DNA from 2 places in the Arthrobacter ginsengisoli genome. Region 2 is predicted to be linked to the other one. Evidence: predicted binding sites of a transcription regulator. Region 2 holds the regulator's gene; the other holds the start of a gene.

Region 1 (4,097 bases), on a different contig from region 2:
CGCCCGGCTGCGGCCGCGCACATCGCTGGCAGTCGTCACGGGCAGCCTCCGGCACGCCGCCCGGATCGGCGAGTCCATCCGGCTCCAGCTGCCCAATTATCCGCTGCTTGCCAGCTTCTTCACCGCCGGGGACGAATCCTTCCGGGTGGTGGACCTGGACCGCGCCCAGGGATTGGTCCGCGACCATGTGATCTTCTCGCCGGGCTACGGCCGCACTCCGCACGGACGCGCGCTGCACAACCTGGGCCCGCTGTCCGCGGAGGGCGGCCGGGCCAAGTTCGCCCTCGCCATGACCAGGGCACGCCGTTCCCTGCATGTGCTGAGCTGCTTCCGTCCCGAGGACCTCGACGTGACCCGGCTGAGCCACGGCGCAGTCGATTTCCACGAGCTGCTGGACCGTGAAATCGCGGGCAACTCCGATCTGGGCAGCCCGGCATCGCGGGCCGCTGCCAGCGAACAGGCCCTTGGCGCGGACCCGCTCGTGGCCGACCTCGGCGACCGGTTGCGGGCCCGGGGTGCCCGCGTCTGGCACCAGTACGACGGCGCCCTGAACATGGTGGCCGCCGCCGACCCGCTGAGCACCCTCGGGCAGGACGACGCCGAGATTCCCCGGCCCGTGGCGATCGAGTCCGACGGCACCGAGCAATACCGCCGCCTGACGGTCCGTGAACGCAGCAGGCTCCGCCCGCAGCTCCTGGAGCGACTCGGATGGCGCTACATGCCACTATGGACCATAGAGGTTTTCACGGATCCTTCGGCCTGCGCCGACCGCATCGGTGGATACCTGGGCCTGGAAAGGCCGGCCGCGACGCACCGGAAGCCGTCACCGGGTTTCTTCGACGACGACGTCGAAAACCTGGCCGTCAACGCAGCGCAGGCCTCGGAAGGGCGCGCCCCGTACGGAAGTCCGGACAGCGCGCAACAGCACACAACAGATCAGGGCAGTAAGGAGGCCGGCCGCATGAACGTGAACGGCGACACCCGGAACAACGGCGAAGTACAGAACCACGACGAAGTACATACCAACGACGCGTCGCAGGCCAAGGGCGAATCGCAGCAAGGCGACCAGAACGGTGTACCGCGGACGGCAACACCGGCGGCGGTCCCGGCCGGCGTCCTGCCGAACAAGGCCGCTGAAGACGATCCGCGGCGCTGGGGCGACGAGCCCGGCGGCTACGACCACGACTCGTGGCTCCAGGAGCAGAAGCCCCCGCACTGGGGCTAGGAATCTTCTGGGCTAGGAACCTTCTGACCGTGCACCGGACCGGGCTGGCCTCCGGGGCGGGCCCCGGCGGCTCCCAGCCCGGGGGTAACGGGGCGGACCGCCTAACCTGGGGCGGCCCCCACGAGAACGAAGAACAGCTTTCCCTGGGTGGACGCACCGGCGAGACGACGCGCCTGTTCGGCATCGGCAGCCACCACCAGGAGCCCATCGGTTTCTCCGGTCGCCAGCCAGGGCCCGGCCCCGCCGCCGTGACCTGAGGTCCACAGCACCGGCACCGCGGCGGCCAGCACCTGGGACGCCGCCGGCTGGTCAAAGTCGTTGCCGTTGGTCATCACCACGTTGACCAGCTGCCCGGGGGAGAGCAGCTGGATTGAGGCGGGATCTGCCATCCGGAGCGGCACGGCGGCCGATCCCTGTGGGCTTCCCGCCAGCAGCCCGGGCCCCAGTAGCTGGGAGTCCGAAAGCAGCTGGCCCTTGCGGAGCGCCACCGCCAACTGTTTTCCCGACAGGGAATAAGTGCTGCCATAGCTGCCCCCGGGGACAAGTCCGCGGGGGACGCTCAGCACGGTCAGATCGTCGGGCGCGAGTGTCTTCCCGGCAGGAAGGTCCCGTGCCGCGGCGGACGCAGGGACCGTGTCAGCCGGGGCGGGGGTCAGCTCCTGCACCGTGAGGCCGGCGGCGATGCTCAGCAGTAATGCGACCGCCAGCCGCCGGTGGCGGTTCAGCCACCGAACCAGCTGTCTTCGGGGACGCTGGCCGGGGGGTCGTGGCCCCGGCGGAGGGCTTTCGGAGTTCGGCCGGGGTGGGCGGCGCCGTGCGGAACGGCCGATTCCGCGAACCGGTGAAGGGCGCGAAGCGCCACCGAAAAAGACACCGAAGACTGCCGCAGTGATGAGGCTCAGCGAGGGCCGGGGAGCTGGGATTGTGGCCATGATCCGAGGCTACGCGGGCGTACGGAGGCCGGCGGGCGCAGTCGCGGCTATGTGGAAAACTGCCGCGGCCGCAAGGAACCGAAGTGGGAACCGGAAGGCGCTCGGCTGGCAGCCTCAGCCCCGAAGGACCCTCAGCTGGCGGAAGCGGTGGCGGGTGCGGGAGTTGCTGCCGGGGCGGGAGCGGGGGCCGGCGAGACTGTGCTGCCCTTGGCGTCGCGGGAGTCGGTCCGGTAAAAGCCGGAACCCTTGAAGACAACACCGACGCTGTTGAACTTCTTGCGAAGGTTGCCCTGGCACTCGGGGCAGGCCGTGAGGGAGCTGTCGGTGAACGACTGCACGATCTCGAAGGCGTGGCTGCAGTCCTTGCAGGCGTATGCATAGGTGGGCACTGGAAATCCTCCTCTGGGACAAACGAGCAGGTCCCGTGCTGTCCGGACGGGATCTCTGCCGATCTGGCGATCGGCGAGGTCCGTCCCTTAGCAGTCGCAGGGCCTGAGTGCTAATTCTATCACCTCGGCCGGGCGCCCCAGGAGCCCTACGGCTGCAGCCGCAGCAAACCGCCCGGAGTCAGGGCAGCCGCTACTTTCCGGTCAAAGGACTCTGCCGGGATGCTGCCGGAGGGCAGCACCTCGGCGTCGTACACGACGGCGGCGGTCGGCAGGGACGGAAGCGACCCGCCGTCGGACTCCTGGGTCCCGGCGGGGATGACATCGGTCAAGGCGGCCAGGAACTTGTCGTAATAGCCGCCGCCCTGCCCGACCCGGTTGCCCGAAAAGTCGACGGCGGTGGCCGGCAGGAAGATGCCGGCGGCGTGCTTCATGACGATTGTGTCGTGGCGTTCCCCGACGGGCTCCTGGATCGGCGCGTAGCGGCTCCGGACGAATTCGGAGGCCGGAGTCCAGTACACCCAGCTCAGCGCCAGGGCGGGTTCGCAGACCGGAAGCAGGATCCGGTGCCCCGCCCCGTGCAAGGCTGCCAGCAGGGGGAGGGTGGGAGGCTCTGAACCGACGCCAAGATAGGCCGCGAAGGTGCCTGGTGCCCCTTTGGTCAGGTCAGAAGCCCAGGCGAGGCCGTGCAGGGCAATGCCGGCACCCGCGCTCTCCAGCCCGGCCCGCGTCAGCGCGGCACGCCTGGCCCGATGACTGGCCCGGATCTCGTCCTTCGAAGCCATACTGCCCCTTCGTGTGATGCGGCCCGGGAAGCGGCGATTCCCGGCGGCCCGAATGATTACGCAATGTTTGGTCCCTCCGTTAGATTAGTCGAGTGACTACACCCAACGCTCCCGTCCGTAAGGCCGTCATTCCCGCAGCTGGCCTCGGAACCAGGTTCCTCCCGGCCACGAAGGCCATGCCCAAGGAAATGCTGCCCGTAGTGGATAAACCCGCCATCCAGTATGTCGTGGAGGAAGCCGTCAAAGTCGGGCTGAACGACATCCTGATGATCACCGGGCGCAGCAAGCGCGCGCTGGAGGACCACTTCGACCGCGTCCCCACGCTGGAAGCCACCCTGGAGGCGAAGGGCGACACCGCCAAGCTGGAGTCCATCCAGGCTGCCAGCAATCTTGGTGATATCCACTACGTGCGCCAGGGCGATCCGATGGGCCTGGGCCACGCCGTCCTCCGCGCGAAGCAGCACGTGGGTTATGAACCGTTCGCGGTCCTGCTGGGCGATGACCTGATCGACGCCCGCGACGAATTGCTGAGCACGATGATCGAGGTCCAGGCGAAGACCGGGGGATCGGTGATTGCCCTCATTGAGGTCGAGCCCTCCGAGATCAGTGCTTACGGCTGCGCCGACATCGAGACGATCGGCAGCGAAGAGTACGTCCGGATCAAGCACCTGGTCGAGAAACCCGACGTCAAAGATGCCCCGTCCAACCTCGCCATCATCGGCCGTTACGTCCTTCACCCGGCGGTCTTCGACGTGCTGGAACGCACCGA
Region 2 (4,097 bases):
GGATCCTGCCGGACTAAGCCAGCGGACCAGGCCGCCCGAAAAGGCTCCGCACAAAAAAGCCGGCCGCCAGCCCTGATGGGCAGCGGCCGGCTCCAATGCCCGGGTGCGGGCTCAGCTATTTAATCCAGCGGAGGTTGAACTCGTAGCGGTGCGGCTGGCCGCGGTTGACGTGGATGCCCGCAGCCACCGAGAAGCACGTCACAGCGATCCAGATGAGCGTGGCCAGGACGGCGAAAATATTGCCCACGACCGGTACAAACACCAGCAGGTTGCACAACACGGCCGCAATCGTGGGAGGCAGCGTAAAGTTCAGGGCCTCCTTGGACTCCTGCGCCGTGAAGGGGCCCCGGTCCTTGAAGATCAGGTAGATCAGCAGCGCGGGAACGCAGCCCAGGATGCCCCCGAAGTGGGCAAGCGTGGCCCACTGCCGGTCCTCATTCGCCGTCAGCGGCAGCGCATTCGCGGGAACGCCATGGTACGGGGGCTGGCCATGGCCAAGCTGATTGCCAGTCTGGTCGCGTGCGTCATCTGCCACGGTGTCGTCCTTCGGATTGCGGTGCTGCGTCGGTGCGTGGAGTTGCCGGGGCCGTGCCAGGAGCACAGCCGCCGTACCAAGAATACTTGCTCGGGGGCCGAATCGAGGATCGGCCCGCTGGCGGCGGCCCGCCGCGGCGTTCCTCAGGGAACGGTGAGGAAGTCAATGACCTCTTCCACCCGGCCCAGCAGGGAGGGCTCCAGGTCCGCGTAGCTGCGGACCGCACCGAGGAGCTTCTGCCAGCCCAGGCCAATGTCCTCCTTGGTGCTGTGCGGCCAGCCGAACGCCGTCAGGATGCCGGTCTTCCAATCCACCCCGCGCGGGATCACCGGCCACTTCTCGATTCCCAGCACGGACGGCCGGATCGCCTGCCAGACATCCACATAGGGATGGCCCACAATCAGCACGTTCCCCGCAGCCCCGGGGGAGGCCATCACGGCTTGGGCGATCCGGGACTCCTTGGAATCCGGCACCAGGTGGTCCACCAGGACGCCCAGCCGGCGTCCGGGTCCGGGCCGGAAGGCGGCGACGGCGCCGGCCAGGTCGTCAATGCCGTGCAACGGCTCGACCACGATGCCCTCCACCCGGAGATCGTCGCCCCAGACCCTTTCGACGAGTTCGGCGTCGTGCTTGCCCTCCACCCAGATCCGGCTTGCCTTTGCGACCTGGGCGCGCTGGCCCTGTACGCGGACAGAGCCCGAGGCGGTGCGGGTTCCTGCCGCCGCGGCGCGCGGCGCCGGTGGCATCAGCCGGATCGGCTGTCCCTCCAGCAGGAAGCCAAAGCCGAGCCTGAAGGACCGGGACTTGCCGCGGCGGTCTTCAAGGGCGACGACGTGCATCCCGCCGGACTTCTCCACGCGGGTGACGGCGCCGACCCAACCGGACTGCACATCTTCGAGCACCATGCCGCGTTCCACCGGCACTTCCGGCAGTTGCGTCTTGGCGGGGGCGGACAGGTCCTGCGGACCCCAGTTCTGGTACGACATCGGTTACACACTGCTTTGCACTCGGATTGCTGCGGCGGGCTGTGCCCGAAAACACCAGCCCCAGGAAGAACGCCCGGAGCGAATCCAATGCTAACAACGCGGCGACTCATATTAGACTGGTTAGCACTTAGGCATGTCGAGTGCTAACACAGCGCGTCCGGAGCGGCCGCTACGGCGGCATCGGATGCGGGACAGTCGATTGGAGGTGGAGCGTGAGCGAACCGCGCAAACTCGAAGTGCTGCGCGCCATCGTGGAGGACTACGTCCATTCACGGGAACCCGTCGGCTCCAAGGCCCTCGTCGAGCGGCACCACCTGGGCGTGTCCAGCGCCACGATCCGCAATGACATGGCGGCCCTGGAAGATGATGGCCTCATCACCGCACCGCATACGAGTGCCGGGCGGATTCCCACCGACAAGGGCTACCGGCTCTTCGTGGACCAGATTTCGGCGGTCAAACCGCTCTCCCCGGCGGAACGGCGCGCCATCCAGGCCTTGCTGGAGGGCTCCGACGACCTCGACGACGTGCTGGAGCGCACCGTGCGGCTGCTCTCGCAGCTGACCCACCAGGTCGCCGTGGTGCAATATCCGCATCTGAGCAGGGCCAAGGTACGGCACATCGAATTCGTCCTGTTGGCACCCCGTAAGGTGCTCGTGGTGTTGATCGCGGACACCGGCAAAGTGGAACAGCGCGTCATTGACGTGGGGCAGGACCTGTCCGAGGAGGCCCTGTCCGAGCTGCGGACGCGTTTCCTCGGAAGCCTCTCCGGGACACCGCTGAACCTGCTGCCGCAATCGTTGAAGTCCGTGGTTGTCACCTGCCCGGCCGCGCGCCGCGCCGACGCACAGGCCTTGGCCCGGGGCCTGGAGGCGCTGGCCGCGAGCAGCCGCGAGGAGCGCATGGTCATGGCCGGAACCGCCAACCTCGCCCGCTCCAACGTGGACTTCCCGCTCAGCATCGGCCCGGTACTGGAAGCGCTCGAGGAGCAGGTGGTCATGCTCCGCCTGCTGGGTGACATGGCCGCGGACCCGAGGGGTGTGACCGTCAGTATTGGCCGGGAGAATCCATACGACGGGCTCGCGGAGGCCTCGGTGGTGGCGACCGGCTACGGCCCGGACGCGAGCTCGAAGATCGGCGTCCTTGGCCCCACCAGGATGGACTATCCGACCACCATGGCCGCGGTCCGGGCGGTGGCCCGCTACCTGTCCAGGATTCTGGGCCCCTGACGGATCACGGCCGACCGTCCGGAACCCACCGGGACACACCGGACGTCCCACCCCACAAGGCTTCTTGCCCCTAACCGGCAGTACAACCAGGAAGAGATACAAAACTTTGAGCAGCCATTACGACGTTCTTGGAGTCTCCCGTGAAGCCACGGGCGAAGAAATCAAGAAGGCCTACCGCAAGCTGGCACGCAACCTCCACCCGGATGTCAATCCCGGGGATGACGCGTCGGACCGTTTCAAGGCCGTCACGCACGCATACGAGGTGCTTTCCGATCCGCAGAAGCGCCGGATCTACGACACCACGGGCAACGAGAACGGCACCGACAACGGCTTCGGCGGCGGCAGCTACTCCGGCCAGGGCTTCGCGTTCCAGGATATTTTCGACACGTTCTTCGGCGCCGGCGGCCAGGCCGGGCCGGCCTCACGGGTCCGCCGCGGCCAGGACGCCCTGATCAGCGTTCGGATCGACCTCCGCGACGCCGTGTTCGGTGTCAACAAGAAGATCGAAGTCGACACGGCCGTCACCTGCCCCACCTGTGAGGGCTCGTGCTGCCGTGAGGGCAGCCACCCGGAACGCTGCGACATCTGCGGCGGCAGCGGCCAGGTCCAGCGCGCCGTGCGCTCCATCCTCGGCCAGGTCATGACGTCTGCCCCCTGCGGTTCCTGCGCGGGCTTCGGCACCGTCATCAACGACCCCTGCAACGAATGCGCCGGCCAGGGCCGGATCCGCAGCCGGCGCACGCTGACAGTCAAGGTTCCCGCCGGCGTCGCCACCGGCACCCGCATCCAGCTCTCCGGCCAGGGCGAGGCCGGACCCGCCGGCGGACCCGCGGGCGACCTCTATGTGGAGATCCGGGTCAACAATGACGCCACCTACGTGCGAGACGGCGATGACCTCCACGCCAGCCTCAACATCCCGATGACTGCCGCCGCGCTGGGCACCGAGATCTCGCTCGACACTTTCGACGGCCGGCAGGAGATCGATGTCAAAGCCGGCACGCAGTCCGGCGAGGTCATCACCCTCCGCGGGCTGGGCGTCACCCACCTGCGCGGCTACGGCCGCGGCGACCTCAAGGTCCACCTGCAGGTGGACACGCCGGCGAAACTCGACCCGGCCCAGGAGGAGCTGCTCCGCCAGCTCGCCAAGCTGCGCGGGGAACACTTCACCGAAGGCAAGCTCGCCGGGACCGGCGGCGTCTTCTCGAAGCTCCGGGACCGGCTCGGTAACCTGTAGCGGTGAGCAACCCGGTCTTTTTCACTGCCCCCGGCACCCTGGACGGGCTGGCCCCCGGCGGCGTCTTCGTCCTTGACGGACCCGAGGCACGCCACGCGGTCACGGTGAAGCGTCTT

The links. The regulator HrcA, encoded in region 2, represses chaperone genes, less so after heat shock. The targets are predictions, from matches to a motif close to TTNGCACTCGNNNNNNNCGAGTGCNAA.
Region 1: a site for HrcA is predicted at 2,634-2,660, ahead of J2X01_RS07720 (FmdB family zinc ribbon protein). Genes of this name have one in related genera too.

The regions. Positions count from the first base shown of each region.
Region 1 covers NZ_JAVDVQ010000005.1:100,526-104,622, forward strand. Annotated here, with positions in the region: gene J2X01_RS07710 (AAA family ATPase) at 1-1,225, shown strand, start outside; gene J2X01_RS07715 (RcpC/CpaB family pilus assembly protein) at 1,327-1,890, opposite strand; gene J2X01_RS07720 (FmdB family zinc ribbon protein) at 2,289-2,546, opposite strand; gene J2X01_RS07725 (5-formyltetrahydrofolate cyclo-ligase) at 2,693-3,328, opposite strand; gene galU (UTP--glucose-1-phosphate uridylyltransferase GalU) at 3,421-4,097, shown strand, end outside.
Region 2 covers NZ_JAVDVQ010000001.1:143,647-147,743, reverse strand. Annotated here, with positions in the region: gene hemW (radical SAM family heme chaperone HemW) at 1-17, shown strand, start outside; gene J2X01_RS00725 (DUF4870 domain-containing protein) at 116-535, opposite strand; gene J2X01_RS00720 (DUF3097 domain-containing protein) at 679-1,521, opposite strand; gene hrcA (heat-inducible transcriptional repressor HrcA) at 1,734-2,747, shown strand; gene dnaJ (molecular chaperone DnaJ) at 2,854-3,981, shown strand; gene J2X01_RS00705 (16S rRNA (uracil(1498)-N(3))-methyltransferase) at 3,984-4,097, shown strand, end outside.